DNA from 2 places in the Lacibacter sediminis genome. Region 2 is predicted to be linked to the other one. Evidence: riboswitches for the same ligand, from Rfam matches in the RefSeq annotation. Region 2 holds a riboswitch; the other holds the start of a gene.
The links. Region 2 has a riboswitch for cobalamin ahead of H4075_RS13315 (ribonucleoside-diphosphate reductase small subunit). Riboswitches for the same ligand answer to the same signal wherever they lie in the genome.
Positions count from the first base shown of each region.

Region 1: linked by a shared signal. The riboswitch ahead of H4075_RS18110 (TonB-dependent receptor plug domain-containing protein) and the one ahead of H4075_RS13315 (ribonucleoside-diphosphate reductase small subunit) in region 2 are both predicted to bind cobalamin.

Region 1 is NZ_CP060007.1:4,253,275-4,265,995, reverse strand. Features, by position in the region: gene H4075_RS18150 (adenosylcobinamide-GDP ribazoletransferase) at 1-56, opposite strand, end outside; gene cobT (nicotinate-nucleotide--dimethylbenzimidazole phosphoribosyltransferase) at 168-1,187, opposite strand; gene H4075_RS18140 (Dph6-related ATP pyrophosphatase) at 1,184-1,909, opposite strand; gene H4075_RS18135 (bifunctional adenosylcobinamide kinase/adenosylcobinamide-phosphate guanylyltransferase) at 1,992-2,495, opposite strand; gene H4075_RS18130 (DUF5522 domain-containing protein) at 2,492-2,746, opposite strand; gene H4075_RS18125 (cysteine-rich CWC family protein) at 2,874-3,098, opposite strand; gene H4075_RS18120 (ABC transporter substrate-binding protein) at 3,085-4,026, opposite strand; gene H4075_RS18115 (DUF6580 family putative transport protein) at 4,087-4,677, opposite strand; gene H4075_RS18110 (TonB-dependent receptor plug domain-containing protein) at 4,744-6,594, opposite strand; cobalamin riboswitch at 6,696-6,969, opposite strand; gene H4075_RS18105 (DUF6089 family protein) at 7,205-7,945, shown strand; gene H4075_RS18100 (helix-turn-helix domain-containing protein) at 8,009-8,569, opposite strand; gene H4075_RS18095 (6-pyruvoyl trahydropterin synthase family protein) at 8,844-9,299, shown strand; gene H4075_RS18090 (TonB-dependent receptor family protein) at 9,492-11,561, opposite strand; gene H4075_RS18085 (APC family permease) at 11,658-12,721, shown strand, end outside.
Region 2 is NZ_CP060007.1:3,128,228-3,140,948, forward strand. Features, by position in the region: gene H4075_RS13275 (sensor histidine kinase) at 1-1,012, shown strand, start outside; gene H4075_RS13280 (response regulator) at 1,009-1,698, shown strand; gene H4075_RS13285 (hypothetical protein) at 1,915-2,379, opposite strand; gene H4075_RS13290 (D-TA family PLP-dependent enzyme) at 2,553-3,650, shown strand; gene eutC (ethanolamine ammonia-lyase subunit EutC) at 3,784-4,557, opposite strand; gene H4075_RS13300 (ethanolamine ammonia-lyase subunit EutB) at 4,559-5,932, opposite strand; gene eat (ethanolamine permease) at 5,933-7,249, opposite strand; gene H4075_RS13310 (NRAMP family divalent metal transporter) at 7,396-8,661, shown strand; cobalamin riboswitch at 8,774-9,045, shown strand; gene H4075_RS13315 (ribonucleoside-diphosphate reductase small subunit) at 9,158-10,129, shown strand; gene H4075_RS13320 (ribonucleoside-diphosphate reductase subunit alpha) at 10,268-12,664, shown strand.

The sequences.
Region 1 (12,721 bases), 1.1 Mb from region 2:
GGGATCCGTGTGTAAAACATTAGTGCGGTGAAGAATATTTCAATTTGTTTTCTCATGTTGATGCAAGATAAATGATTGAACTGCCAGTATGAAAGAAGCGCCGGGAAAGGGGAAAGATGAATGCGTAGTTGCATTTCTTCGAGCCTTACAGTATTCCCGGCAACAAATTATTCTTTACCACTCACACCGGCACTTTCAAAACTAGCCATTTCATTTAGAAACTGAACAGCACTTTGTAATAATGGAATTGCTAATGCTGCACCGGTTCCTTCGCCAAGCCGCATACCTAATTGTAAAATTGGTTTTGCGTTGAGATGTTCCAGCATTTTCCGGTGACCATTCTCGTCGGAGCAATGTGCAAACACGCAATGACCGGTGATGGTTTGATTGTATTGCTTTGCTACCAGTAACGCTGCCGTTGCAATAAAACCATCTACTACAATAATCATATTCAATTCGGCTGCTTTGTGATAAGCGCCAACCATCATGGCAAGTTCAAATCCACCAATACGACAAAGCAATTGGTGAGGAGTGATGTCGTAATGATTGAGTTCATGCAAACGACTTACATCTTCTAACGTATCAAGTTTACGCTGCAGTTGTTCAGCTGTAGTACCTGTTCCTCTTCCTACACATTCACTTAACGGAAGATTTAATAAATGATGCATGATAAGTGATGCAGAAGAAGTATTGCCTATGCCCATTTCACCAAAGCCGATGGTATTGCAACCTTCATCAAACAAACCTTGTACAATACTGCGGCCTTTTTCGATTGCTGCATTTACTTCATCAATGTTCATGGCATTGACCTTGCTGTAATCGGCTGTGCCATGATTGATCTTTGCATGTACAATTGGTAACGATGCATCAAAATCAAAGTTCACACCTGCATCAACAACGATTAAACCAATGTTGTGCTGTTTCGTAAATACATTAATAGCAGCGCCGCCGTTTACAAAATTCAACACCATTTGTGCCGTTACTGCCTGCGGGTAAGGATTTACTTTTCCCGTTGCAGCAATTCCATGATCACCGGCAAATACAACAATATGCGGTTTATTGATCGTGGGTGATAAGCTGTTTTGAACTGTACCGATCTTTAATGCCAGTTCTTCCAGCATACCCAATGCGCCAAGTGGTTTGGTTTTGTTGTTGATCTTATGTTGCAGTTGTTCTTCGAGTGTCATGCGTTGTTTGTTTGTAAAAGAAGATCACAAAACCAGAAACCTTTGGTGCCCACATCTTTAATAGGAGTGGGATGATCGCTGGTTTTGATCTCTAATGCTTTGTAGGTTTTTTCGCCGATTACAATTCGTATTGGATAATTAAAGACGGGGCCATTGAAACAAAAGGAATGAAACTCGCCATTCTCTCCGCAAGGATCAACGGTAGATGGAAGTTGATTGATGAATTGCTGATCGATTGTGCGGCCAACCCAACTTTCATCTAAATAACCATCGTTGATGCAGCAAAGTACAGATTGAAAACCTTTCGCTACAAAATCATTGATCATCCACTGTGTATCGGTTTTCCAGATCGGAAATACACAATGCATATCAAGTTCGTTCATCTTGCTTTCACGATAAGCTCGCAGGTCTTCTAAAAAAAGATCGCCATACGACACATGGTTGATGCCTTCTGCTTTTGCCTGCAATAAGATCGCTTGCATTTGCTGTTCGTATTCTGCATTACTTGCTTCGTACACATATGCTTTTAATAATGGAATGCCGATAGATGCAGCTTGTGATTCAATCAGTTCTTCCCGCAAACCATGCATCGATAAACGTTTGTAATTGCCATTGAACGTGCTGAGTAGATACTTTACATCGTATATACCTTCTTGCAATACTTTATGCAATGCATAGCTGCTGTCTTTTCCGCCGCTCCAACAAAAAATTGATGGGATCATATGGTGAATAGTGAGTTGTGAATAGTGAATTGTGAGTGGTAAGTGGCGAGTGTTTTTCTACTCGCTATTCACCACTCACTACTTACTTTATCTTGACAGCAATTCCGCTTACCATCAGCACAGCCGTGTGGGCATATGCTGCAATGTATTGATTGGCCCAACCTTGCAGATCGGTGAACTTGCGACCGATCTCAGTATCTGCATGAACGCCCATGCCAATTTCATTGCTGATGATGATAAATGTGCCTGGCTTTGTACACAAAGCATCAATTTCTTTTTTCAGCAAAGACAGGGATGCGTCCACATCATTTTTTGTGTCCACAAAAAAATTGGTGAGCCACAATGTTACACAATCAATAATGCAAACACGGTTAACAATAGGCAAAGCACTTACGTTGCGTTGCTCCTCCATATTGGTCCAGCGTTCATCACGATCATCCTGGTGACGCTTGACACGTTTCTCAAAATCATCATCCCACACTTTTGCTGTAGCAACATATACAGGACTATTACTCAGTGATAATGCCAACTCCTGTGCATATTTGCTCTTACCACTTCTTGCGCCACCTGTTATAAAAATGATCATGCTGTTTGTTTTTTAAATCCGTACGGGCAATGTCTGCATCCACTTCTGCAGCAATATCCCCGTCGTAAATGATGCCATGCTGTGAACACAAAATTTGTATTCTCCATATAGTAGTCGATGCCTTCAATCAATTCTTTTGCCGGAGGCAGATCTTTTGCGATGTTATTGTTTAATGCTTTTTCAACGGTCATTTCAGCAACATAAGCATCGATCTTTTCTTTTGTTGCTTTGAGCAGGCATTCGGGACACATGCAATTGATAACAGGATCAGGTGTAAATAGCGGGGGGTATCGATTGCACCAACAGCTATTACCGTTATCTTCTGTACTGCATCCGAACATAATACCACATCTGCTGCATGTTTTTTCTTTTGCCATCTTAACGGTTGCTGTATCGGTCTTTCTGTTCAACAAATAAAGTGTACCTGCTTTTTAATTGCTGCAGGCAGCTGCGGCATAAACAATCAGTATATTGTTTTGTGATGAATGCTTCTTCTTCCACACTTAACTCAATGCCATAACATTGGCAATTTGTAACATCGCCTACTTTGCATTCAAAGCCTTCACCACAACGGGGACAGTTTTTGTGTTCATGCTTGCACATGCTCTAGCCTGGTTGAGAAGTGAAGGAATTTTGTTTGCAGGTGTTTGGGTACACGAAACAAAGAAGGATGAAACAAGGCAGCTAATAATTCGATGCCATCAACCAATGTAGAAGCAGACGGTTGCGTGAACAGATCGAAATCACAAATGAATACCGCATTGTTTTTTACTGCTTCCAGTTGTTGCCATTCCGCTTTTTCAGTTAAGAGATGCAGTTCTTCCTTACTTCGATCGATATGAAAACCACAGGGAGCGATCACTAATATCTCAGGATTATATTTCACAATTTTTTCCCAGCTGCAGACAATACTATCACCACCAGGATTACTTAACATATCAATTCCGCCAGCCTGTGCCACCTGGAAAGGGATCCAATGCCCGCAGTTATAAATGGGCTGAATCCATTCCATCAGCATCACACGCTTCATGGGCATTTGATGTCGACGGAGTTTATCAAGAATATGCATTGTTCTTTTTTGCAAACCTGCGAGATAATGATATGCTGCCGATTCATGACTCAATGTAGATGCAATGGTGACCGCAGTATAGTACACATCATCCAGCGTTTGGGGCGTTAAGGTTATTAGCTTTGGTTGTTTCTCAAGATTTGCAACGGCCGCTGCTGTGCAGGCTGTATCGATCTGGCATACTTCGCATACATCCTCAGTAAAGATCACATCAGGTTGAATGCTTTGGAGTACATCCTCATCTACATAATATAAACTCTTGCCTTGTGCCTTACTTGCTGAAAATATTTTATCGATCTCTTCGCTGCTGTAATTTTTTCCTTCCATTACGCAACGCACCACTTTCTGTTTTTCCAACAGTGCAGTTGAAGGACATTCAAACGTAACGCCATGGAGTAAATGTTGCAAACCCATGTCGTAGATCATTTGTGTAGCAGCAGGTAAAAAGGAGCAGGCTTTCATGATGAGTGATCAGTAATGAGTGATGAGTAATGAGTCATGAATGATGAGGAGCACTCATCATTAAGCCATTTGCAGTGATGGACTTTTTGCTTTCATCCATTCAAAGGCACCAAACATAATTCCACTGTACACCAGTGTGCCGATCAAAAAGTTTTTCATGTAAGGTGCACCCTGTGCATAGCATTTGATCAAACTTGAAAAACTGTGATCCATTGTTTGGCCGGTGGTAATATCGGTGCAACCAAAAAGAAACACGCCAAAATCAACAACAAGCCAGTACACCAATGTGCCGGTAATACCGCTAAGAACAACAGATTGTACAGATACTTTTTTCAGAAGTAATCGACCCAGTAAAACGATCAACACAAAACCACCATATACCCAATACCAACTGCCATACATAATACCATATTGTCCATCATAAACAAAAATATTGATGATAAGATCGCTGGCAAGTAAGGTGAGTAATGGAAAACCAAATGCTTTCCAGTTCTTGCTGAAGTAAGCTGCACCAAATAATCCCATTGCACCAATGGGTGTGAAATTACTTAAAGGCCCAAGCTGAGCTGCATTGGGAATACGCAGTGCTGCGACTGCAACCATAATGATCGCCAGTACTGCAAAACGGGGATTGATCTTTTGTGTTGACATATGTGATGATTGATGAATGATGAGTTATGAGTGTTCAACTGATTACTCATAACTCATCACTGATTGTTAAAGATTAAAACGAATTCCTCCCATAAAGTTGATGCCGGGTGTGCTGTAACCCAACACTTCCACATAATTTGTATTCAACAGATTCTTACCATCAGCAAATACAACCAGTTTGTTTTTTACAAGGCTGTACTCTGCATGAATGCTCCAAAGGAAATAGCTGTCAAGATTTACATCAGTTGCAGGCCACGTATTGAAATCTTTATCAGTACGCTTTCCATAGTTATAGGCATTGGTGCTTATAAAAAATGAAGGTGTTACCTGGTATCCAAGTGTTACACCAAACGAATGTTTAGGTCGGCGCAACAGGTTAAAATAACTCGTGTCTTTACCACCCGCAGCTTTGGTTGTAACCTCGCCATCAACGAAACTATAGTAGCCTGTTAATTTTAATTGTTTGTTGATCTGAATGGTTGGTTCAAATTCAAAACCATAATCGTCCTGCTTGTCATAGTTCTCATACTTTGATGTGTAGATGATCACATCTTTATTGCGGCGGTTGAAGTACACTGCACGAACAGTTACTTTATCGTTGAGCAAAGAAGTTTGTACACCTGCTTCGAATGTTTGTGAATGTTCAGGTTTCAAATCGGGGTTAGCGCCAAATGCTCCATACAAGGCACTGATGCCGGGTGCACGAAATGCAGTGGCATAGTTTACAAACAGCTTTGTGTTTTCATTCAGAACATACGATGGGTTGATGCTGTAGGTAAAATTGTTACCGTATTTGGAATGTTTATTATAACGGGCACCTGCTTCAAGGTAAAAACCACCGAGGTTTTGCAGGAACACACTTAAATAAGGACTGTTGATGCTCACATTTGAATCGAGATTTTTCTGATAACGGTTATCAACACCTGCCAAGAGTTTTACTTTTGGTGCAACCTGGTAATATGCAAAGAGGTCAACAATCTTGTTAGTTCCTTTATAAGGACTCGGCCCCCATTGTGCGCTGTTGAATGTGCGATCCATTTCATCGTAACTGAAATAAGCACGACCGCCTGCTTTCTCTGTTTTTACTTCCACTGCGGAACCGGCTGTAAACAACGATGATGTAAAGCTGTTGGCAGCATCAGTAAATGAGCCATTATCATAACCACCCTGGAAATAACTGTAACGTGCAAATGGCTGCACACGGATCTGTTTTGTTACCGGTGCATCTACGCTGAAGTTAATGGCGTTGTTAAGAAAACCATCTTTATCGAAATCTTTTGTGCCGGTTGAATCGATGGCTTCTGAAATTCCTTTCGATTCGTTGTGTGTGTAAGAGAAATTATAATTTATTTTTTCAGCAGTACCACGCACACCTGCAGTGAATTTGTATGTGTTGAACGAACCTGCTGCAGCATTTCCATAAAACTGTGCAGGTTTTGATGCACCACGTTTGGAAATGATGTTGATGACGCCTGCTACCGCATCAGAACCATAATTGGTGGATTGTGCACCTTTTACAATTTCAATCCGTTCAACCTGATCGAGTGGTAATAAACGCAGATCAAAAGCACCGGAGAAAGAAGGATCGTTCACCGGAATACCGTCAATTAAAATAACAGTATAACCATTACCTGCCCCACGCATAAAAATGCTTTTGTCTTTACCGGGGTTGCTGGTAGCGCCATTAATTACAATGCCGGTCTGTTCGGTTAAGAGTTGTGCGAGATCTTTCCCTGCACTTTGTTCAATTGTTTTTCGATTGATAACAGTGGTTACTTTTCCTGTTTCGAGAAGTTTCTGGTTTACCTTGTTAGCGGTAATCACTACTTCGTTCAATGATTTTACTGTACTGTCCTGCGCATTTAGCTGACTGCTGATAAATAATCCGGCAGCCACTACAATTAAATTCTTTTTCATGTGTTGAAAAAAGGGTTTGTTGTGACTGCTTTCAGAAAAAGAAATAGAAATATAAAAGCGATGTGCCGTTACACCTCCTGCCTTTCACCCGAAAGCAAATGATTAATGAAATAGTATCGGCAGGTCTTCTGGCTTGTTCGCTGCTGAGCACCTTCCCGTTCATGTGGCAAACACCTTACATGAACAGTGGTTTGTAGAATCAGCAGGATGAGTGATGAATGAGGAGTGATGAGTTGCAACAGGTGCTTTACTCATCATTCATTACTGATCACTCATCATTAGAACTTACAGCTACGGGGATAGCGCCGGATTTGCACCGGACTTCCCTTTTAATCCCGACTATGAACATCGGAAACCGCTACTAGAGCAAAAGTAGGGGAGCAGTTGTGCAGTTGCAAATTTGTTTCTGTTGAATTGTTCACATGGCATCTGAATAAATAAGCAGACAGATAAAAATAAAGCGCTTTCTCTTCGCATGAATTTAACAATTGACATATACGCACGGTATTTGTTACCCGTTAATACTTTAACCTGCTGATCTCTCTCTATTCGAAATTTTCCGGACTGTGCTTATCAGAAACATTGACAGTTACCACTTAAACCAATGTGTATGATCCGTTTTATCAGCAAGTGCATTCTTGTTATTTTCAGTATGTGTTCACAGTTACAGGCGCAAATCAAACAACCGAAGTATGAAGTTGGTGCCGGTGTGGGAGCCTTTGTTTACCAGGGCGATCTTGCACCAAGCCGTTTCGGTTCATGGAAAACTATTCGCCCGGGATTTGTGTTGCATGGTTCCAGATTAATCAATAAAACGATGGCGCTACGCTTACAGTTGTCAGTTGCATCATTGCATGGTGATGATGCGAAGTATAACAACCCCGCTTACAGGCAGCAACGCAACTTTAATTTCCGAACATCGTTGGTTGAACTGTCGCCGCAATTTGTATGGAGTCCGCTCGGTTGGGCCGATGCAGGAAAACAATTGTCGCCATATGTAGTTGGCGGAGCTGCGCTAAGTTTAGTGCGCATCCGCAGAGATGCAAGTGCATTCAATGCTGCATATTTTGAAGCCGAACCTGAATTATTTTCACAATTATCAACCGATCTTTCTACACGCACACCACGACTTATGCCTGCAGTGCCGGTTGGTGCAGGTATGCGTTATTCTATTTCTCCAACGTTGGTGTTGAATGCCGAAGCCTCGTATCGGTTTTTGTTTACTGATTATTTAGATGGGTTCAGCCGTGCTGCTAATCCGGATCGTAAGGATCATTATTACAGCATCACAGTCGGATTGATCTATCGTTTCGGCAGGAAGAACAGTTGGGATTGTCCACCTGTGCGATAAGATTAAGTGAGATTCCTTTAGAAGAACTATTATAAAGAATTCAATGACGGAAAGAGCAACCTTTTAAATATTTTGTATGGTTATTCTTCTCTTCTCTTTTAATGCTTTAAAATGCGATGGTGTTAATCCTGTTACTTTTTTAAACTGTGTTGATAAATGTGCAGCGCTGCTGTAATGCAGTTTGTAGGCTATTTCTGCAAACGTATCTTCTCCAAAAATGATCAGCTCTTTTATGCGTTCAATTTTCAAAGCAATCACATATTGTTCGATGGTAGTGGCCTCCACCTCTGAGAAAAAGTTGGCCAGATAGGTATAACTGTAATGTAATTTTTTACTTAGTAGTTCAGATAAATTAACATCCGGTTTCTCATCTGATTTGTACACATAATTTACGATCTCTTTCCGGATCTTTTCAATTAGTACACCCCGCTTTTTTTCCAGCAATTCCAAACCAACCTTTTTAATTTTATTGTTGAGTTTTTTCTTGTCTTCATCTGTAACGTCTTCTTTGGTTTCAATTTCGCCTAATTCTACTTTTATGGGCGACAGATCAAGTTCTTCCAATGCTTCCCGTACAACAACCTTGCAGCTTTCGCAGGCCATATTTTTTATGTAAATCTTCATTCGTTATTTGGTTTGGTTGGTGCCTTGCGGGGAAGGTCTTGTTTGTTTTGTACAATTATCCGTTTAAAGGTATTGTTTTACAAGCTGGCATTGATACAAAGTTTGTATTCCGGTGAACAGTTGAGTAACAGCAGGTTGCTGAAAATGGCAGAAATGAAAGGTTGAAAATTGCGTATGTAATGATGATCATTCGCCGGGAAACTGATGAACATCAGGTTCATAAAGTCGTTGATCACAGTAAGTCCTGATAAATTTGCGCCCTTAATCAGAACATATGTTATTACTCACAAAAATATTTGATTTTGAAACAGCGCATGCCATTGATGGTTACAACGGCATGTGTAAGAATATTCATGGCCATTCATATGAGCTGCACGTAACGGTTGGTTCGCTGGTAAACGAAGATGCGTTTTTACCGGCTCCCGGTTTTCTGCTCGATTTTAAAGACCTGAAACAAATTGTACAAAAGGCAGTGGTGGATCTGTTTGACCATAAACTGGTGCTCTCACGAAATTATATTGCTCAACACCCCGAAGTAACCGAGCAGGAAAATCTTGTTGCCTGGGATGCAGAACCTACTGCTGAAAATTTATTGCTCTTTATTAAACGGGCCGTGCAGGAAGAGTTGCCCGGTGATATGAAACTGGTGGAGCTTCGGTTGTACGAAACAAAAAATTCTTACGCTACCTGGCGTGAAGAAGTGGAAGTTTACCAGGGAGATATTTGGTAAGATGTATGAAAAGTGAGTTGCTTGGTTTATCGATATAGTTGTAACGCTCTGATTGTTTAGAGATGTCACGTGCCTCGACATGACGGTGTAGAGAGTTTGAGTAAACTCAGGTTGTTGAAATTTCAGAGTTTCGTCATTTCGACGAAGGAGAAATCTCTACAACTTCATACTGTTTCAATAAATGAGAATAAGTTACTTCTTCTTGCAACCTTGAAACAACGAAACCCCTGCATAATAATTCCGTCCAGGTGCTACATTGTAAAAACGATTGGCTGCTGCATTAATATCATTACCTAAGCTATACACTTCATTAAACAAATTATCGGCACCAGCAAATACTTCTGCACGCAGTTTGCCAAAGTAAAGTTGTTTGTAACCAAGCCTTGCACCCAGCAAATGAAAATCGCCACCAAAGAATGTATTGGCATCATTTAAAGGCGTTTTCTCATTGTAGTTGTAAGTAACGTTGAGATAAATACCCGGCTTGAGTGTTACATCAAAACCTGCAGCAACAATATGTTTTGGTACACTGGGCAATTGTTTGCCGCTGAAATCATTGGTGAGTTGTTTGAAATCTTTATATGTAAAATCATTGAACGTATAACTCAACCACACATTTGCTGTTGAAAGAAAATCAGTTTCACTATCTGCAATGGCATAGCGTGCAAAGGTTTCCACACCACGTTGTTTTGTACTGCCGGCATTCACGAAATAATCAGCACCACCTGCATCTCTGCGTTGCACAATGGTATTGCTGAGGTTAAAGAGAAAGCCGTTCACATCTACAAACAGTTTACGTTTGTAATTAAAACGGATACCTGCTTCATAATTCCATCCTTCTTCAGCATTAAGATTGGTAGAGATCACACCAGTTGAAGGCAATACTTCAGCAGAAGTGGGAGCAGAGAATCCTTTGGCAACAGATGCATACAGCGACAATTCTTCTTTGATCTTTTTCAAAACCGAAAGTCGTGGAGCAATTTCATTAGCATAATTTCTGCGTTGCGGACTCAATGGGAATTTATTCAGCCTTGTGATCTCAATTTTATTCTGATTAATGCTAGCACCTGCAGTGATGATCCAGCCTTGTGGTAATTTCCAATCGGCCTGTGCAAATACATTCCATAAGAATGGATTCACTTCATCTTCTGTTTGCAGACTGTCGCTTGTGCCGTTTACATTTTTATATACACGAATGTTATACCAGCCTCGTTGCAGTTCGGCACCGGCAACAAATTTTAATTCACCAATTACATCACGTGGCGTAAACGCAAATACTGTTCTTCCGCCGGCATGTGGTTCGCTGCGGCGTTCATAGTTGCGGACAGTTGGGTTGGCAAACTGTGAGTAAGCACCATATAAAGAAGTAGTATTCTTAAACGTTTCCGTGATCTGAAAATCATGACTCAATCCTGCAAAGAATGTTTCCTGGTTCACACTTGCATTTGCCTGCGCACTCGAAGGCGTAGCACCAACTCTTGGTCTTGCCTGTTTAGGGTTTGCAGCAAACTCCACAGCAGTTAATCCGCCGGGTGTTTGGTACGAAAGATCAGCATACATCACGTAAGTGCGGATGCTTTGCTTTGCGTTCAATGCAAAACGGCTGTCCCAGCTAAACACAGTGCGGTCAAGTCTTGTCCAGTCACGGTAACCATCACTGTATAGTCGATTATAGCTGATGGTTTGTTGCGTGGCGCCTTCTCCAATACGTACAACCGCATTTACATTACTCAAACCAAAACTGCCAGCAGTATAATCAATACCCACACCAGCTGCTTGATTGTTACCATTTGTTTTCAACAACACAGCACCACCGCTGCCGCCACCATACAAACTGCTGGATGGTCCTTTCAGTATTTCAACAGAGTTGATATTATAAAAACCCAACAGGTTTAAATAAGTAGAGCCGCCCGGTTCTGTAAACGGAATATCGTTGAGGTACACTTTTACATTGCGCACACCAAACGGCGATCGTAATGAACTGCCACGAATATTTAAACGGTAACTGCCGGGGCTGCGTTCTTCCATACGCACACCGGGTGCAGCATTCAACGCCGGCACAATCGATGCATTACTGAAACGGTTCAATTGTTTTTGGCCCACATAACTTACAGCTGCCGGAACATCCATAAGCTTACGGTTCTGTTCAAACGCTGTGATAACTACCTCACCTAGTTCTTTGGAAGTGGAGTCGGGTTGTGACTGTGCAAAGGAGAAAAGTGCAACTACTGTTGCAAGCAGGGTTAGTGATTGGTTCTTCATCGCCCTAAAATTACAGACAATCCGGGTTTGCCTTTCATGTTTTTTTTAAAAGAATGAGTTGAAAGAAAAACTATCTTCATCGCAAGAAGAAAAAGCATGAAGACTTCAGCCAATAAACTCAACCTGTTTTCTTTTACAATGATCGTTGTGGGCCTGGTAATCGGTATGGGTATTTTCCGTACTGCTGCTACCAGTGCCAAAGACGCCATTGATCCTTCGGTTTATTTTAGTGCCTGGCTCATTGGTGGCTTGGTGGCCTTGTGTGGTGCATTAACGTATGCAGAGATCGGCAGCCGTTTTCCGGTAACCGGTGGTTATTATAAAGTGTTTGCACAGGCTTATCATCCCAGTATTGCCTTTGCCATTAACTGTTTGATACTAGTGAGTAATGCAGCCAGTTTAAGTGGCGTGGCATTGATCGGCAGCGGTTATCTGTTAAAATTATTTCCGGGCGAATGGACAGATATACATAAAGCATTGGTGAGTTGTGTGGCCATCGCTGTCTTTTATTTTATTAACCTGCGTGGATTGAAGTTGAGTTCCATGGCGCAGAATATTTTAATGATCATCAAGATCGGGATGATATTGGTGCTGATCGCTGCTTTATTCTTTCCTGATAAATATGCAGTGCAGGAAACAACCACTGCTGTAACAACATTCAGCAATATGGATTGGATCAAAAGCCTTGGTGTGAGTTTGATAGCTGTCTCCTTTACCTATGGCGGTTACCAGCAAACCATCAACTTTGGGAACGAAGTACAGAATCCCACTAAAAATATTCCACGTGGTATTTTCATGGGTATTGCCATCATCATTGGTTTGTATTTACTCGTCAACATGAGTTATTACAATCTCGTAGGTTTTCAGCAAATGAAAGGCGAACGTGAAATAGCGTATGTGGTGATCGATAAAATATTTGGTACAACAGGCGCTACCGTCTTCTCCGCCTTTTTATTTCTTGGCGTATTGGCTTATGTAAATGGATTACTGATGAGTAACCCAAGGGTAATGTATGCGATGGGTGATGATGGTAGTCTGCCGAAGATATTTGCAAAGCAAAATGAAAAAACGAATGTGCTCACTTTCTCATTAACAGTATTTGCTGCCATTTGTATCATCATCTTGTTCTTTGCACAGGAGTTTGAAAAGATATTGGCCTT
Region 2 (12,721 bases):
TGTTGTTGTTGCAGCATTCTGTTTCCTCTTTTCTGATTTTATGGGTTACAGGGTGGCAGCATTGGTGCTGTTGGTAACAGTTTCGCTGCTGGCGATGATCTTTGATGTATTCCCTGTTTTATTCTCAGCAGCATTGAGTGCCCTTATCTGGGATTTCTTTTTTATACCACCACGTTTTACCATTCATATTGACACAACAGAAGACAGTATTCTCCTTGCCATGTACTTCGTGATCGCATTGATCAATGCAGTACTTACTTATAAAATAAGGCAGATCGAAAAAGATGCACGTCTGAAAGAAGAGAAAGCAAACAGCGTGAAGCTTTACAACACCATTCTCAATTCATTATCGCATGAATTAAGAACACCTATTGCTGCGATCATTGGTGCTACTGATAATTTGCAGACCAACCCCCATCTTACGAAAGAAAACCATGAGCAACTCATTGCTGAAATTGCAAAAGGAGCTTTCCGGTTAAACCAGCAAGTAGAAAACCTGCTCAACATCTCCCGTTTAGAATCGGGCCATATACAACCGAAATACGATTGGTGCGATGTAGAAGAATTAATTTACCAGGTTGTACACTCGGTTGAAGAGAATCATAAGAACAGGAAAATAAACATCAGCATTAAACCCGGACTTCCTTTTTGCAGTATCGACAAAGGCATGCTCGAACAGGTATTATATAACCTTTTAAGTAATGCAGCGATACACACACCCGACACTTGCAGTATCACCATATCAGCGGTATGTCATGCAGACATCCTGCAAATCATCATTGAAGACAGTGGCAATACATTCATTGATACTGAAGCCAACGATATACTCAACAAATTTTCAAGAGACAGTAAAAGCAAAACAGCAGGCTCAGGTCTTGGTCTATCCATTGTAAAAGGGTTTACGGAAGCGCTTGCGGGTAATGTGGAATTGGAAAAATCTTCATTGGGTGGCGCAAAATTTACGATATCGTTTCCTGTACGATCAAATCGATTTGAAACCATTAAAGCATGAACAAATCAGAAATATTAATTATCGACGATGAACCCCAGATGAGGAAGCTGCTTGAAATTACCTTGCAGAGCAATGGCTATTTGTCAAAAACGGCTGCTTCAGCAAAAGAAGGTTTGATCATGGCTGAAAATCATCCCCCGGAATTGATATTGCTTGATCTTGGTTTACCTGATGAAAGTGGTCACAACGTATTGCAAAAACTCAGACAGTGGTACACAAATCCCATTATTATTCTATCGGTGCAAAAAAATGAATCGGATATTATCAAAGCATTGGATAACGGCGCAAATGATTATTTATCTAAACCATTTCGCACAGGTGAATTGCTGGCCCGTATCCGTTCTGCATTACGAACCATCAATACCGATGAAGGTGAAACAACCATCTCATTCGGTGATCTGAGTGTTGATCTTTCAACAAGATCTGTCTGGAAAAATGATCAGTTGTTGAAACTTACTGCAACAGAATACAACCTGTTGGCATTGCTCATCCGCAACGAAGGCAAAGTGCTTACACATCAATACTTACTACGTGCCATTTGGGGGCCGGGCTATATCAATCAATCGCAATACCTTCGTGTATTTATTGCGCAGATCAGAAAGAAGATCGAAGAAGATCCCAACCGACCGCTTTATTTATTGACTGAAGCCGGTGTTGGCTACCGCTTTATCAGTACTTCTAATTGAAATAACGTAAGTATTCGCTAAAACTATTTACCTATTGATTTTAAAGCAGTATCGTCATTTAACTTTCAGATCATCACATGCGGCGAATAAATAAATTTTCAGGAATCCGTTTGATTGAAATCTGACACAAGTGAGAAATGAAAACTGTAACGCAAATAATTGCATGAGGTGAACGATTTGTTCACCTCATGCAGTTCAATTAAATTCTGTTCAACATTACTTACCCGTCACCGAATTTTTATTCGCTTGTACTATCCCTGCCAGCAAGCGACCCTGTGGTGCTTCTTTAGAACTGTAATAAAGATAGATGGTGCCGTTACCGAGCTTCTCCTGTGAATCAAGGATCTCTTTTACTGCTACCGTGATAGCAAAGTTTTTTCCTTCGCTGTTATCAAACTCCCAACGCTTTACTGTTTTTTGATCTGAATTTTTCAGTTCCAATATGCGGCTTTTGCCAGCCATACCGCAATGATAATATTTCACCTTCAGTTCGCTTTTGCTCTGAGCTTCCGTGAGCTGGATATTCTTCAGCTGTTTCATCTCCTGGTTAAACTGCTGCAGCACCAGTTTATTATCAACATAAATTTCGAACCCCTCCCCGCCCATCGGTGTAACGAAAGAATAAATAAAGGAGCTGGCCGCAACCAGGAATACCATAACGAATAACTGTTTTGCTTTCATAACTATTAATTTAAAAATGATGTAGATAGATGAACAGTGTAAAGTTGAGAAAGCATTCAGCCGCCTGCTAATTAGTTTGACCAATGGAGGCTGTTACTTGATGTAATGCCAAAACCGTCCATTTGGATGTATTACCACAATCAAGTAGTTTTAAATCCCTCAACCTTTTTACTATGAATTGGTATAACATAAAAAATATCGATACGATCGACTCTCCTGCCTTGCTGCTTTACAAAGAACGTGTGCAACAAAATATCAATCGTGCAGTGGAGATGATCAAAGATGTGAACCTGCTTCGTCCGCATGTAAAAACAAACAAGACTGCAGAAGTATGTGCGATGATGATGACTGCAGGTATTACCAAGTTCAAATGCGCCACTATTGCAGAAGCAGAAATGCTGGCGATGTTGAAAGCAAAAGATGTGCTGCTGGCTTATCAGCCTGTAGGGCCAAAAGCAAAAAGGTTATTAGCACTAGTGCAGCAATATCCGCAAACTACATTCGGATGTGTGACAGATAATATTGAAACAGCAAGAGCATTAGCAGATCTGTTTTCTGCTGCCAATAAACTGATCAACGTCTATATCGATCTCAACACAGGCATGAACAGAAGTGGGATTAAACCGGCAGACGCATTTGTTTTAGCTGAGCAGTTGATCAGCTTGCCCGGTATTCAATTCAAAGGATTGCATGCATACGATGGACATTTACGGGATACTGATCTGCAACAACGTCAGCAAAAAAGCAATGCAGCATTTGATGAAGTGCTTACGTTGGCAACACAAATCGAAAAGCTTACCAACAAACCAATAACCATTGTTGCAGGTGGCTCCCCAAGTTTTCCAACACATCTTAGACGAAATGTTGAATGCAGTCCCGGCACATTTGTTTATTGGGATTGGGGTTACAAGCACCAGGTGCCTGATGAGCCGTTTGATTATGCAGCGCTTGTTCTTACAAGAGTAATTTCTATTGTTGATGGGCAAACCATCACCACCGATCTCGGACATAAATCTGTTGCTGCTGAAAATCCATTTCCACGTGTTCATTTTTTAAATGCCTCAGATGCCACTCCCTTTTCACAAAGTGAAGAACACCTGGTGTTGAAAGTAGCAGATAGTAAATCATTCAAAGTGGGTGATGTGTTATACGGCGTGCCTGTTCATATTTGTCCTACCGTTGCGTTGTATGATAAAGCAGTTGTTATTGAAAACAACGAAGCCGTAACAACATGGAAAGTGATAGCGAGAGACCGTGCTATAAATGTATAGGCTGCAACAATTTATTATAAGTTAGCTATCTTTTTCCGCCGCAGAGAATAGAGAACGCTAAGACATGCGCAGAGTGTACACTCTGCGTTAACTTCTATTCTCTTTTCTCTGCGGTAAAAATTCAGGTTAACCATTATTCTTTCTTCTTTTCTTCAAGAATATCCAGCTCCTCATCTTTCAACAACACTCCGCTATACTGCAAACGAAACGATGCAGTAATGAGGTAATGAATTTTTGCTGCAGCTTTTGCATAGTCCATTCCTTCAGGCCGGATATTGGAAATACAATTCCTGCTTTCATCTGTTAATCCAACAGTCGGATTATAGGTTAAGTAAGCACCCATACTATCAGCAGCGGATAAACCTGGCCGTTCACCGATCAATACCAACGACAGCTTTGCATGCATCAATGAACCAGTGGTATCGCCAACAGCAACTCTTGCCTGTTGTGCAGTTGTGATGGCAATCGAAAAATTCGATTCTTGTAACAAAGGGATCAGCAATTGCAACAAAGGCACTGCATGATGATTAACAGCCGTTGCTGACAAACCATCTGCCAGGATCAATACAATATCAAAAGAAGCACTTCTGTTTTGCAGGAGCTGAACAGATGCATCATTCAACTGGCGGCCAAGATCAGGATGAAGCAAATATTCATTCCTGTCTTTAGCTTTGCTGTGCAAGGAATAAACCGGCAGATTGAATTGCTGTAACTGCTGTACCAATTCCTGCGAATGCAAACGTGCATACACAGCATCTCTTGCATGTGCATGTGCAAGTCTGAATTTGAGCAGCTCTTTTAACGGAATAGCATTACCAGTTCGTCCCAATGCGATCCTTGCAGCCGTAAATTGTTTTAACGGATGCCATGCATCTTCTTCAACAGTTTTCTGTTTTTGAATATCCATGTTATATGTTCTTCAACAAATAATGATTGGCATCGATCGTTAACCTGTTTCCTGCATCATCCAATATGCCCTGCTGTATTAACCACGCTTCAAATTCAGGCGAAGGTTTTTTATTAAGCACTTTGCGTACATACAATGCATCATGAAAAGAAGTGGATTGATAGTTGAGCATAATATCATCAGCACCCGGCACACCCATAATAAAATTGCAACCGGCTACACCAAGTAACGTGAGCAGTGTATCCATATCATCCTGATCGGCTGCTGCATGATTGGTGTAACAAATGTCCACTCCCATTGGCAATCCCAATAACTTTCCACAGAAATGATCTTCCAATGCTGCACGAATGATCTGCTTGCCATCATACAAATATTCCGGACCAATAAATCCAACAACAGAATTCACCAAATGCGGTTTGTAGTTGCGTGCAACAGCATAAGCTCTTGCTTCGCATGTTTGCAGATCAACGCCTTCGTGTGCATTAGCTGATAAAGAAGACCCCTGCCCTGTTTCAAAATACATCACATTGTTACCAACAGTTCCTCTTTGCAGACTTTTTGCTGCTGCATACACTTCATCCAATAAGGCAAGTGAAACGCCAAAGCTGTGATTTGTTTTTTCTGTTCCGCCAATCGATTGAAAAACCAGATCAACAGGTGCGTTGCGTTGAATGAGTTGCAACGTAGTGGTAACATGACTCAACACACAGCTCTGTGTGGGTATATTGAATTTATTGATCACATCGTTAAGCATGTGCAATAATGTTTCCACTGCTGCCGGACTATCAGTTGCTGGATTAATACCGATCACAGCATCGCCGCTGCCATACAACAATCCATCCACCATACTGGCTGCAATACCTTTTACATCATCGGTTGGGTGATTAGGTTGCAGCCTCGTTGATAATCGTCCCTTTAATCCAATCGTATTCCGGAAACCTGTTACCACTTCACATTTCTGTGCCACTGCAATTAAGTCCTGGTTACGCATCAGCTTACAAACAGCAGCGATCATCTCCGGCGTAAACGCAAATGCCAGTTGTTGCAGGAGTTTTGTATCTGCTTCATCACTCAACAACCAGTCACGCAGCTCACCTACGGTAAAATGGGCAATGGCTGCAAAGTTGTTTGCATCATGTGAATCAATGATCAGTCGGGTAACAGCATCTGTTTCGTAAGGAATCACTGCTTCATTCAAAAATGTTTTTAAAGGAATATCTGCCAATGCAATTTGTGCTGCAATACGTTCTTCATACGTTGATGCTGTTAACCCGGCCAATGCGTCACCGCTGCGGTAAGGCGTTGCTTTGGCCAACAATGTTTTCAAATCATCAAACACATAAGTAAAACTTCGTATGGTGGAGCGATACGCCATCTACTGATTATTGCCTGCAGTTAGTTGTTTGTGTTTACCTAAAGTTACAAACAGTATCAGGAGCAGCGCTAACGATGCAAAAAAGATAATACTGAGCAAGGGATTATAATAAACAATGGCAACAAGACATATCGTTGCCAACAACAAAGCAATAACAGGAAAGTAAGGGTATAACGGAGCTTTGAACGGTCGCTCAAGTAAAGGTTCTTTCTTCCGCAGCACAAATAAACTCACCATGCTGATGATGTACATCACAATAGCGCCAAGTACAGAAAAAATGATGAGTTCATTTGTTTTGCCTGAAACAATGGCAATGATACCGATGATACCCCCAACAATTAAAGCCCTGTGTGGTGTTTGAAAACGTGGATTCAGTTTCGCCAACCCTTTAGGTAAGTACTCTTCTCTTGCCAATGAAAACAATTGTCGTGAATACGTAAGAATAATACTGTGAAAAGAAGCAATCAATCCAAACAGACCAATACCGGCGAATAGTTTGGTGAGCTCACTATCTCTTCCTAACGCAATACCTACGGCTTCGGGTAAGGGATAATCAATATTCGTTAAGTTTTTCCAATCGGTAATGCCTCCTGTTAAGATCATTACACCCAATGCCAGTAATACCAATGTTACAATACCTGAAATATACCCTTTAGGAATTGTTCGCTTTGGGTCTTTTGTTTCTTCCGCCACCATTGCCACTCCTTCAATCGCCAAATACAACCAGATAGCAAACGGCAATGCCGCAAACACGCCTTTCCAGCCAAAAGGCAAACTATCCTGCATAAAATTCTTCAACTGAAAATGCGGTGCTACTATTCCCATAAACACCAACAGCTCGATCACTGCGAGCAAGGTGACCAGCAATGTAAACAGTGCCGATTCTTTAATGCCCAGCATATTGATGGCTGTAAACACAACATAACAACCAATGGCGGTGTACATCACATTCATGGATGGATATAGAAAATGAATGTAGCTGCCCAATGCATAGGCAATGGCCGGTGTGGCAAATAAAAATTCGATCAAGCTGGCATACCCGGCGATCAATCCACCAATCGGGCCAAGTGCTTTATGTGCATAGGTAAACGGACCACCTGCATTAGGAATACTTGTTGTAAGCTCCGTAAAGCTGAAGATAAATGTGATGTACATCACCGTTACTGCAAGTGTCGCAATGAGCATGCCCATGGTGCCTGCTACTCCCCATCCGTAATTCCAGCCAAAGTATTCGCCTGAAATAACCAATCCCACAGCAATGGCCCATAAGTGAACTGCCGAAAGCGCTTTCTTTAAACCGGGTTGTTTTGCTGCCATAATTTTATAACGGTATTTTCAAAAATAACTTTTCTTATCATTCATTGCAGTATAGTAACGAAGAACAATCTGTTGTGTGAGCACAATCAGTGAAGTGCACCAGTTCTTATCGTATCTTTTACGTGTCTATCTCAATTGTTTATTTCATGCATCATAAAAAAAGTTCTTCGCAAAAGCTGGTAGGGTTGTGGAAAAAGCTTGGCCCGGGATTAGTGACAGGCGCAAGCGACGATGATCCTTCAGGTATTGCAACCTATTCGCAGGCGGGTGCTGCTTATGGCTTATCTACTCTCTGGACTTCGATCGTTGCATTTCCACTCATGGCCATTATACAGCAAATGTGCGCACGCATTGGTTTGGTTACATCGCAGGGATTAACAGGTACCCTAAAGAAACATTATCCCAAACCTGTGTTGTATGTAATGCTGCTGTTCAGTTTTCCGGCAATTGTGATGAATATTGGTGCCGATATTGCAGGCATGGGTGCCGTCGGCAACCTGTTGTTTCCTGCGGTTGATGCAACTTATTTCAGCGTTCTGTTTACCATCATTCTATTGGTTTTGATCATTTACCTGCCCTATCAAAAAATTGCGGCTGCTTTAAAATATCTCTGCATTGTCATGCTTGTTTATTTTATTGTTCCGTTTTTATATAAGCAGGACTTCGGAGAAATCTTAAAATCGACTTTTATTCCTACCATCAAATTCGATAAAGATTTTATTGCGATTCTTGTGGGCATACTCGGCACCACCATTTCACCCTATTTGTTTTTCTGGCAAGCTTCTGTTGAAGTAGAAGAAATGAAACACAGGAAAAAACACCTGGTTGTTGATAAAAGACTGGTACATGCTATGAACAGGGATGTAGACCTGGGCATGAGTTTCTCCGGTTTTGTGATGTACTTCATTATTCTTACCACCGGTACTGTTTTGTTTAAAGAAGGTATTCACCAGATCGATACCGTTGAACAAGCCGCCAGTGCATTAAAACCTTTGGCCGGAGATTTAGCCTACCTGCTTTTCTCCATTGGTGTTATTGGCACTGGGTTGATCGCTATTCCGGTGTTGAGTGGTTCGATCTCTTACATCATCACTGAAACATTTGGCTGGGAAGAAGGGCTTGATAAGAAGTTTCACGAAGCAAAAGCTTTTTACATCATCATTGCAATATCGCTTATCCTTGGTTTATCGCTCAACTATGTAGGAATATCGCCTGTAAAAGCGTTGATCTACACGGCCATTCTCTATGGTATTACGGCACCTGTGCTCATTGCGATTATTCTGCACATTTCCAACAACAAAGAAATTATGGGTGAGAATGTAAACAACCGCACAGAAAATATCGTTGGTTTTATTGCTTTGGCAATCATGGCGATCAGTGCAGGTACCTTATTATACCTGCAATTTGCGTGAAACTAAGTGCAGATGCGGGTTTTCGTTCAACCTGTTTCCGGCCAACAATTCTTTTTCTTTTTTTTCAACATAACGTGAATAACAACTTCTGCTTATTCAACCGATTGGGGTTTATTTTACAGTCCGTCTCGGTTGACAATACGCTTCAGCGCATTGCATTAAAAGGGAATCAGGTGTAAATCCTGAACTATCCCCGTAGCTGTAAGTTCTTTCAGTGAATGCTGAATAGTCAATGGTGAATGCTTCCTCAGCGGAAACACTATTCACCATTCACAACTCACCACTCACCTGTTGACTCTACATACCACTGTTCCGCTTCAGGCGAAATGGGAAGGTGCTCAGCAGCGAACAAGTCAGAAGACCTGCCGGTTGGAAAATTTAGTCACAACGCTTTCGGGAGAAAAGCATTTGTACTGATCGTTTTCGTCACCTCTAAAGTGACTCACTCTTTCAGCACTATACTTGTCCCCGGTAGTCAACACGTAAAAGAAGAAAAATGAAGCAAGAAGAAGAAATCCTGTTAAAGGAAAACAAAGACCGTTTTGTAATTCTACCAATTAATTATCCTGAAATATGGAAACATTATAAGCAGCACGAGGCAAGCTTCTGGACAGCTGAAGAAATTGACCTGAGCGGCGATCTGAAAGATTGGGAAAACCTCAACAGTGGCGAACGTCATTTTATTTCCCATGTACTCGCCTTTTTTGCAGCAAGTGATGGTATCGTGAACGAGAACCTGGCGGTGAATTTCATGAGCGAAGTGCAGTTGCCCGAAGCAAGATGTTTTTATGGTTTCCAGATCATGATGGAAAACATCCACAGCGAAACCTATGCACTGTTGATCGATACTTATATTAAAGACCCGCAGGAAAAACATAAACTGTTTCATGCGATTGATACCGTTCCTGCTGTAAAGAAAAAAGCAGAATGGGCCCTGCGTTGGATCGAGAACGGAAGTTTTGCGGAGCGTCTGGTTGCCTTTGCTGCAGTAGAAGGTATTTTCTTCAGCGGTAGTTTCTGTTCTATTTTCTGGATGAAGAAACGTGGCTTGATGCCGGGTTTAACATTCAGCAACGAATTGATCAGTCGCGATGAAGGTTTGCATTGCGAATTTGCCTGCTTACTCTACAGCATGTTGCAAAACAAACTTACTGAAGCAGAAGTAAGAGCCATCATTACTGATGCTGTGGAGATTGAAAAAGAATTCATCACGGAAGCGTTGCCTGTTGCCTTGATTGGTATGAATGCAAAACTGATGCAGCAATACATTGAGTTTGTGGCTGATCGTTGGTTAGCAGAACTGGGTTGTGCAAAAGTGTACAATGCCAGCAATCCATTCGACTTTATGGAAATGATCTCCCTGCAGGGCAAAACAAATTTCTTTGAGAAGCGTGTAGGCGATTACCAGAAAGCCGGTGTGATGGGCAATAAAGAATCGCAGATGTTTTCAACGGAAGAAGATTTTTAAGAACTGTGAGTGGTGAATGGTGAGTCGTGAGTGGTGCCGAACAAATAGAATACTATTAAACTGGGTACGCAGCTCACCACTGACTACTCACTAATTACCAAATTACATTATAGCAAATCATAAAACTTACACCCCATTATGTTTGTAGTAAAAAGAAACGGCAAAACAGAATCAGTAAAATTCGATAAGGTTACAGCGAGGATCGAGAAGTTGAGTTACAGCCTCAGTCCAATGGTGAACCCTATTGATGTTGCCAAGAAAACAATTGAAGGTATTTACGAAGGCGTTGCAACAACCGACCTCGATAACCTCGCAGCAGAAACTGCAGCATCACTCACCATTACACATCCTGATTATGCAATTCTTGCATCACGCATTGCCGTGAGCAACCTGCACAAGAATACGATCAAGAGTTTCTCGCAAACCATGCGAAACCTCTACAACTATGTTGATAAAGCAACAGGTAAAAAATTACCGTTGATTGCTGATGATGTAATGAAGATCATTGAAGATAATGCGGAGCTGTTAGACAGCACCATCATTTACGATCGTGATTTTGCATTTGATTATTTCGGTTTTAAAACACTGGAAAAATCATATCTCTTAAAGATCGATGGAAAAATTGCAGAACGTCCGCAGCACATGTACATGCGTGTGGCTGTTGGTATTCATAAAGAAGATATTGAGAGCGTGATCAAAACCTATCACTTAATGAGTGAACGTTGGATGACGCATGCCACTCCTACTTTGTTCAACGCCGGTACACCAAAACCACAAATGAGTTCATGTTTTCTTTTAACGATGAAGGAAGACAGCATTGATGGTATTTACGATACGCTGAAACAAACAGCAAAAATTTCACAAAGCGCAGGTGGTATTGGTCTGGCTATTCATAATATCCGTGCAACAGGTAGTTATATCGGCGGCACCAATGGTACCAGCAATGGTATCATCCCGATGCTGAAAGTATTTAATGATACAGCACGCTATGTAGATCAAGGCGGTGGTAAGCGTAAAGGTGCATTTGCGATTTATCTGGAACCATGGCATGCAGATGTATTCGAATTCCTCGATCTGCGTAAGAATCATGGTAAAGAAGAAATGCGTGCAAGAGATCTGTTCTTCGCACTGTGGATCTGTGATCTGTTTATGAAACGTGTGGAAGCAAATGGCGAATGGAGTTTGTTTTGTCCAAACGAAGCACCGGGATTAAGTGATTGCTGGGGTGATGAATTTGAAAAACTTTATACCAAATACGAAGCAGAAGGTCGTGCAAGAAAAACCATCAAGGCGCAAGACTTATGGTTTGCTATTCTGCAATCGCAGATCGAAACAGGCACACCTTACATGCTGTATAAAGATGCAGCCAACAGCAAATCAAATCAACAGAACCTTGGTACCATTAAAAGTTCCAACCTGTGCACAGAGATCATGGAATTCACCAGCCCGGAAGAAGTGGCGGTATGTAACCTGGCATCACTGGCACTCCCCCGTTTTGTAATTGACGGCAAATTCGATCATGAGAAATTATACGAGGTTACTTACCAGGTAACCAAAAATCTCAACAAGATCATCGACAACAATTATTATCCTGTTGAAGAAGCAAGAACATCAAACATGAAACACCGTCCTGTTGGATTAGGTGTACAGGGTTTGGCTGATGTATTCATCTTGTTGCGTTTGCCGTTTGAAAGTGACCTCGCAAAAATGTTGAACAAAAACATTTTTGAAACCATCTACTTTGCGGCAATGACTGCAAGTAAAGATCTGGCGAAAGAACAAGGTGCTTATGAAACCTTTGCAGGTTCACCGGTATCGAAAGGTATTTTCCAGTTTGATATGTGGGGCACCACACCAACCGACCGTTGGGATTGGGCTACACTGAAAGAAGAAGTAAAACAATTTGGTGTACGTAACTCGTTGCTGGTTGCGCCAATGCCTACAGCTTCTACATCACAGATCTTTGGCAACAACGAATGTTTTGAACCATACACCTCCAACATTTATACACGTCGTGTATTAAGTGGTGAGTTTATTATTGTCAACAAACATTTGCTGAAAGATTTGGTGAATCTTGGTTTATGGAACAACAGCATGAAGAATAAGATCATTGCAGCCAATGGTTCTATCCAGCACATTGAGGAGATCCCTGTTGATATCAAAGAACTGTACAAAACAGTCTGGGAGATCAAGCAACGCAATATCATTGACATGGCTGCTGATCGTGGTGCATATATCTGTCAATCACAATCGTTGAATTTGTTTGTTGATAATCCAACGGCTTCCAAACTCACCTCGATGCATTTCCACGCCTGGAAGAAAGGTTTGAAAACAGGTATGTATTATTTGCGCACACAAGCTGCCACACAAGCGGTGCAGTTTACCGTAGAGAAACAGGCGAGCAATGAAATAAGCCCGGTGATTCCTTCAACAGAAAAAATACAGGCAGCACAAACAACAACCGACATTGAACCTACGCAAGTAGATGGCCCAACCTGCAGCATGGAAGATGGCTGTATCAGTTGCGGTTCGTAAAATGATAAAGAAGAAAATAGAAATCCCCTTGTTGAAGCAAGGGGATTTTTTGTGTTG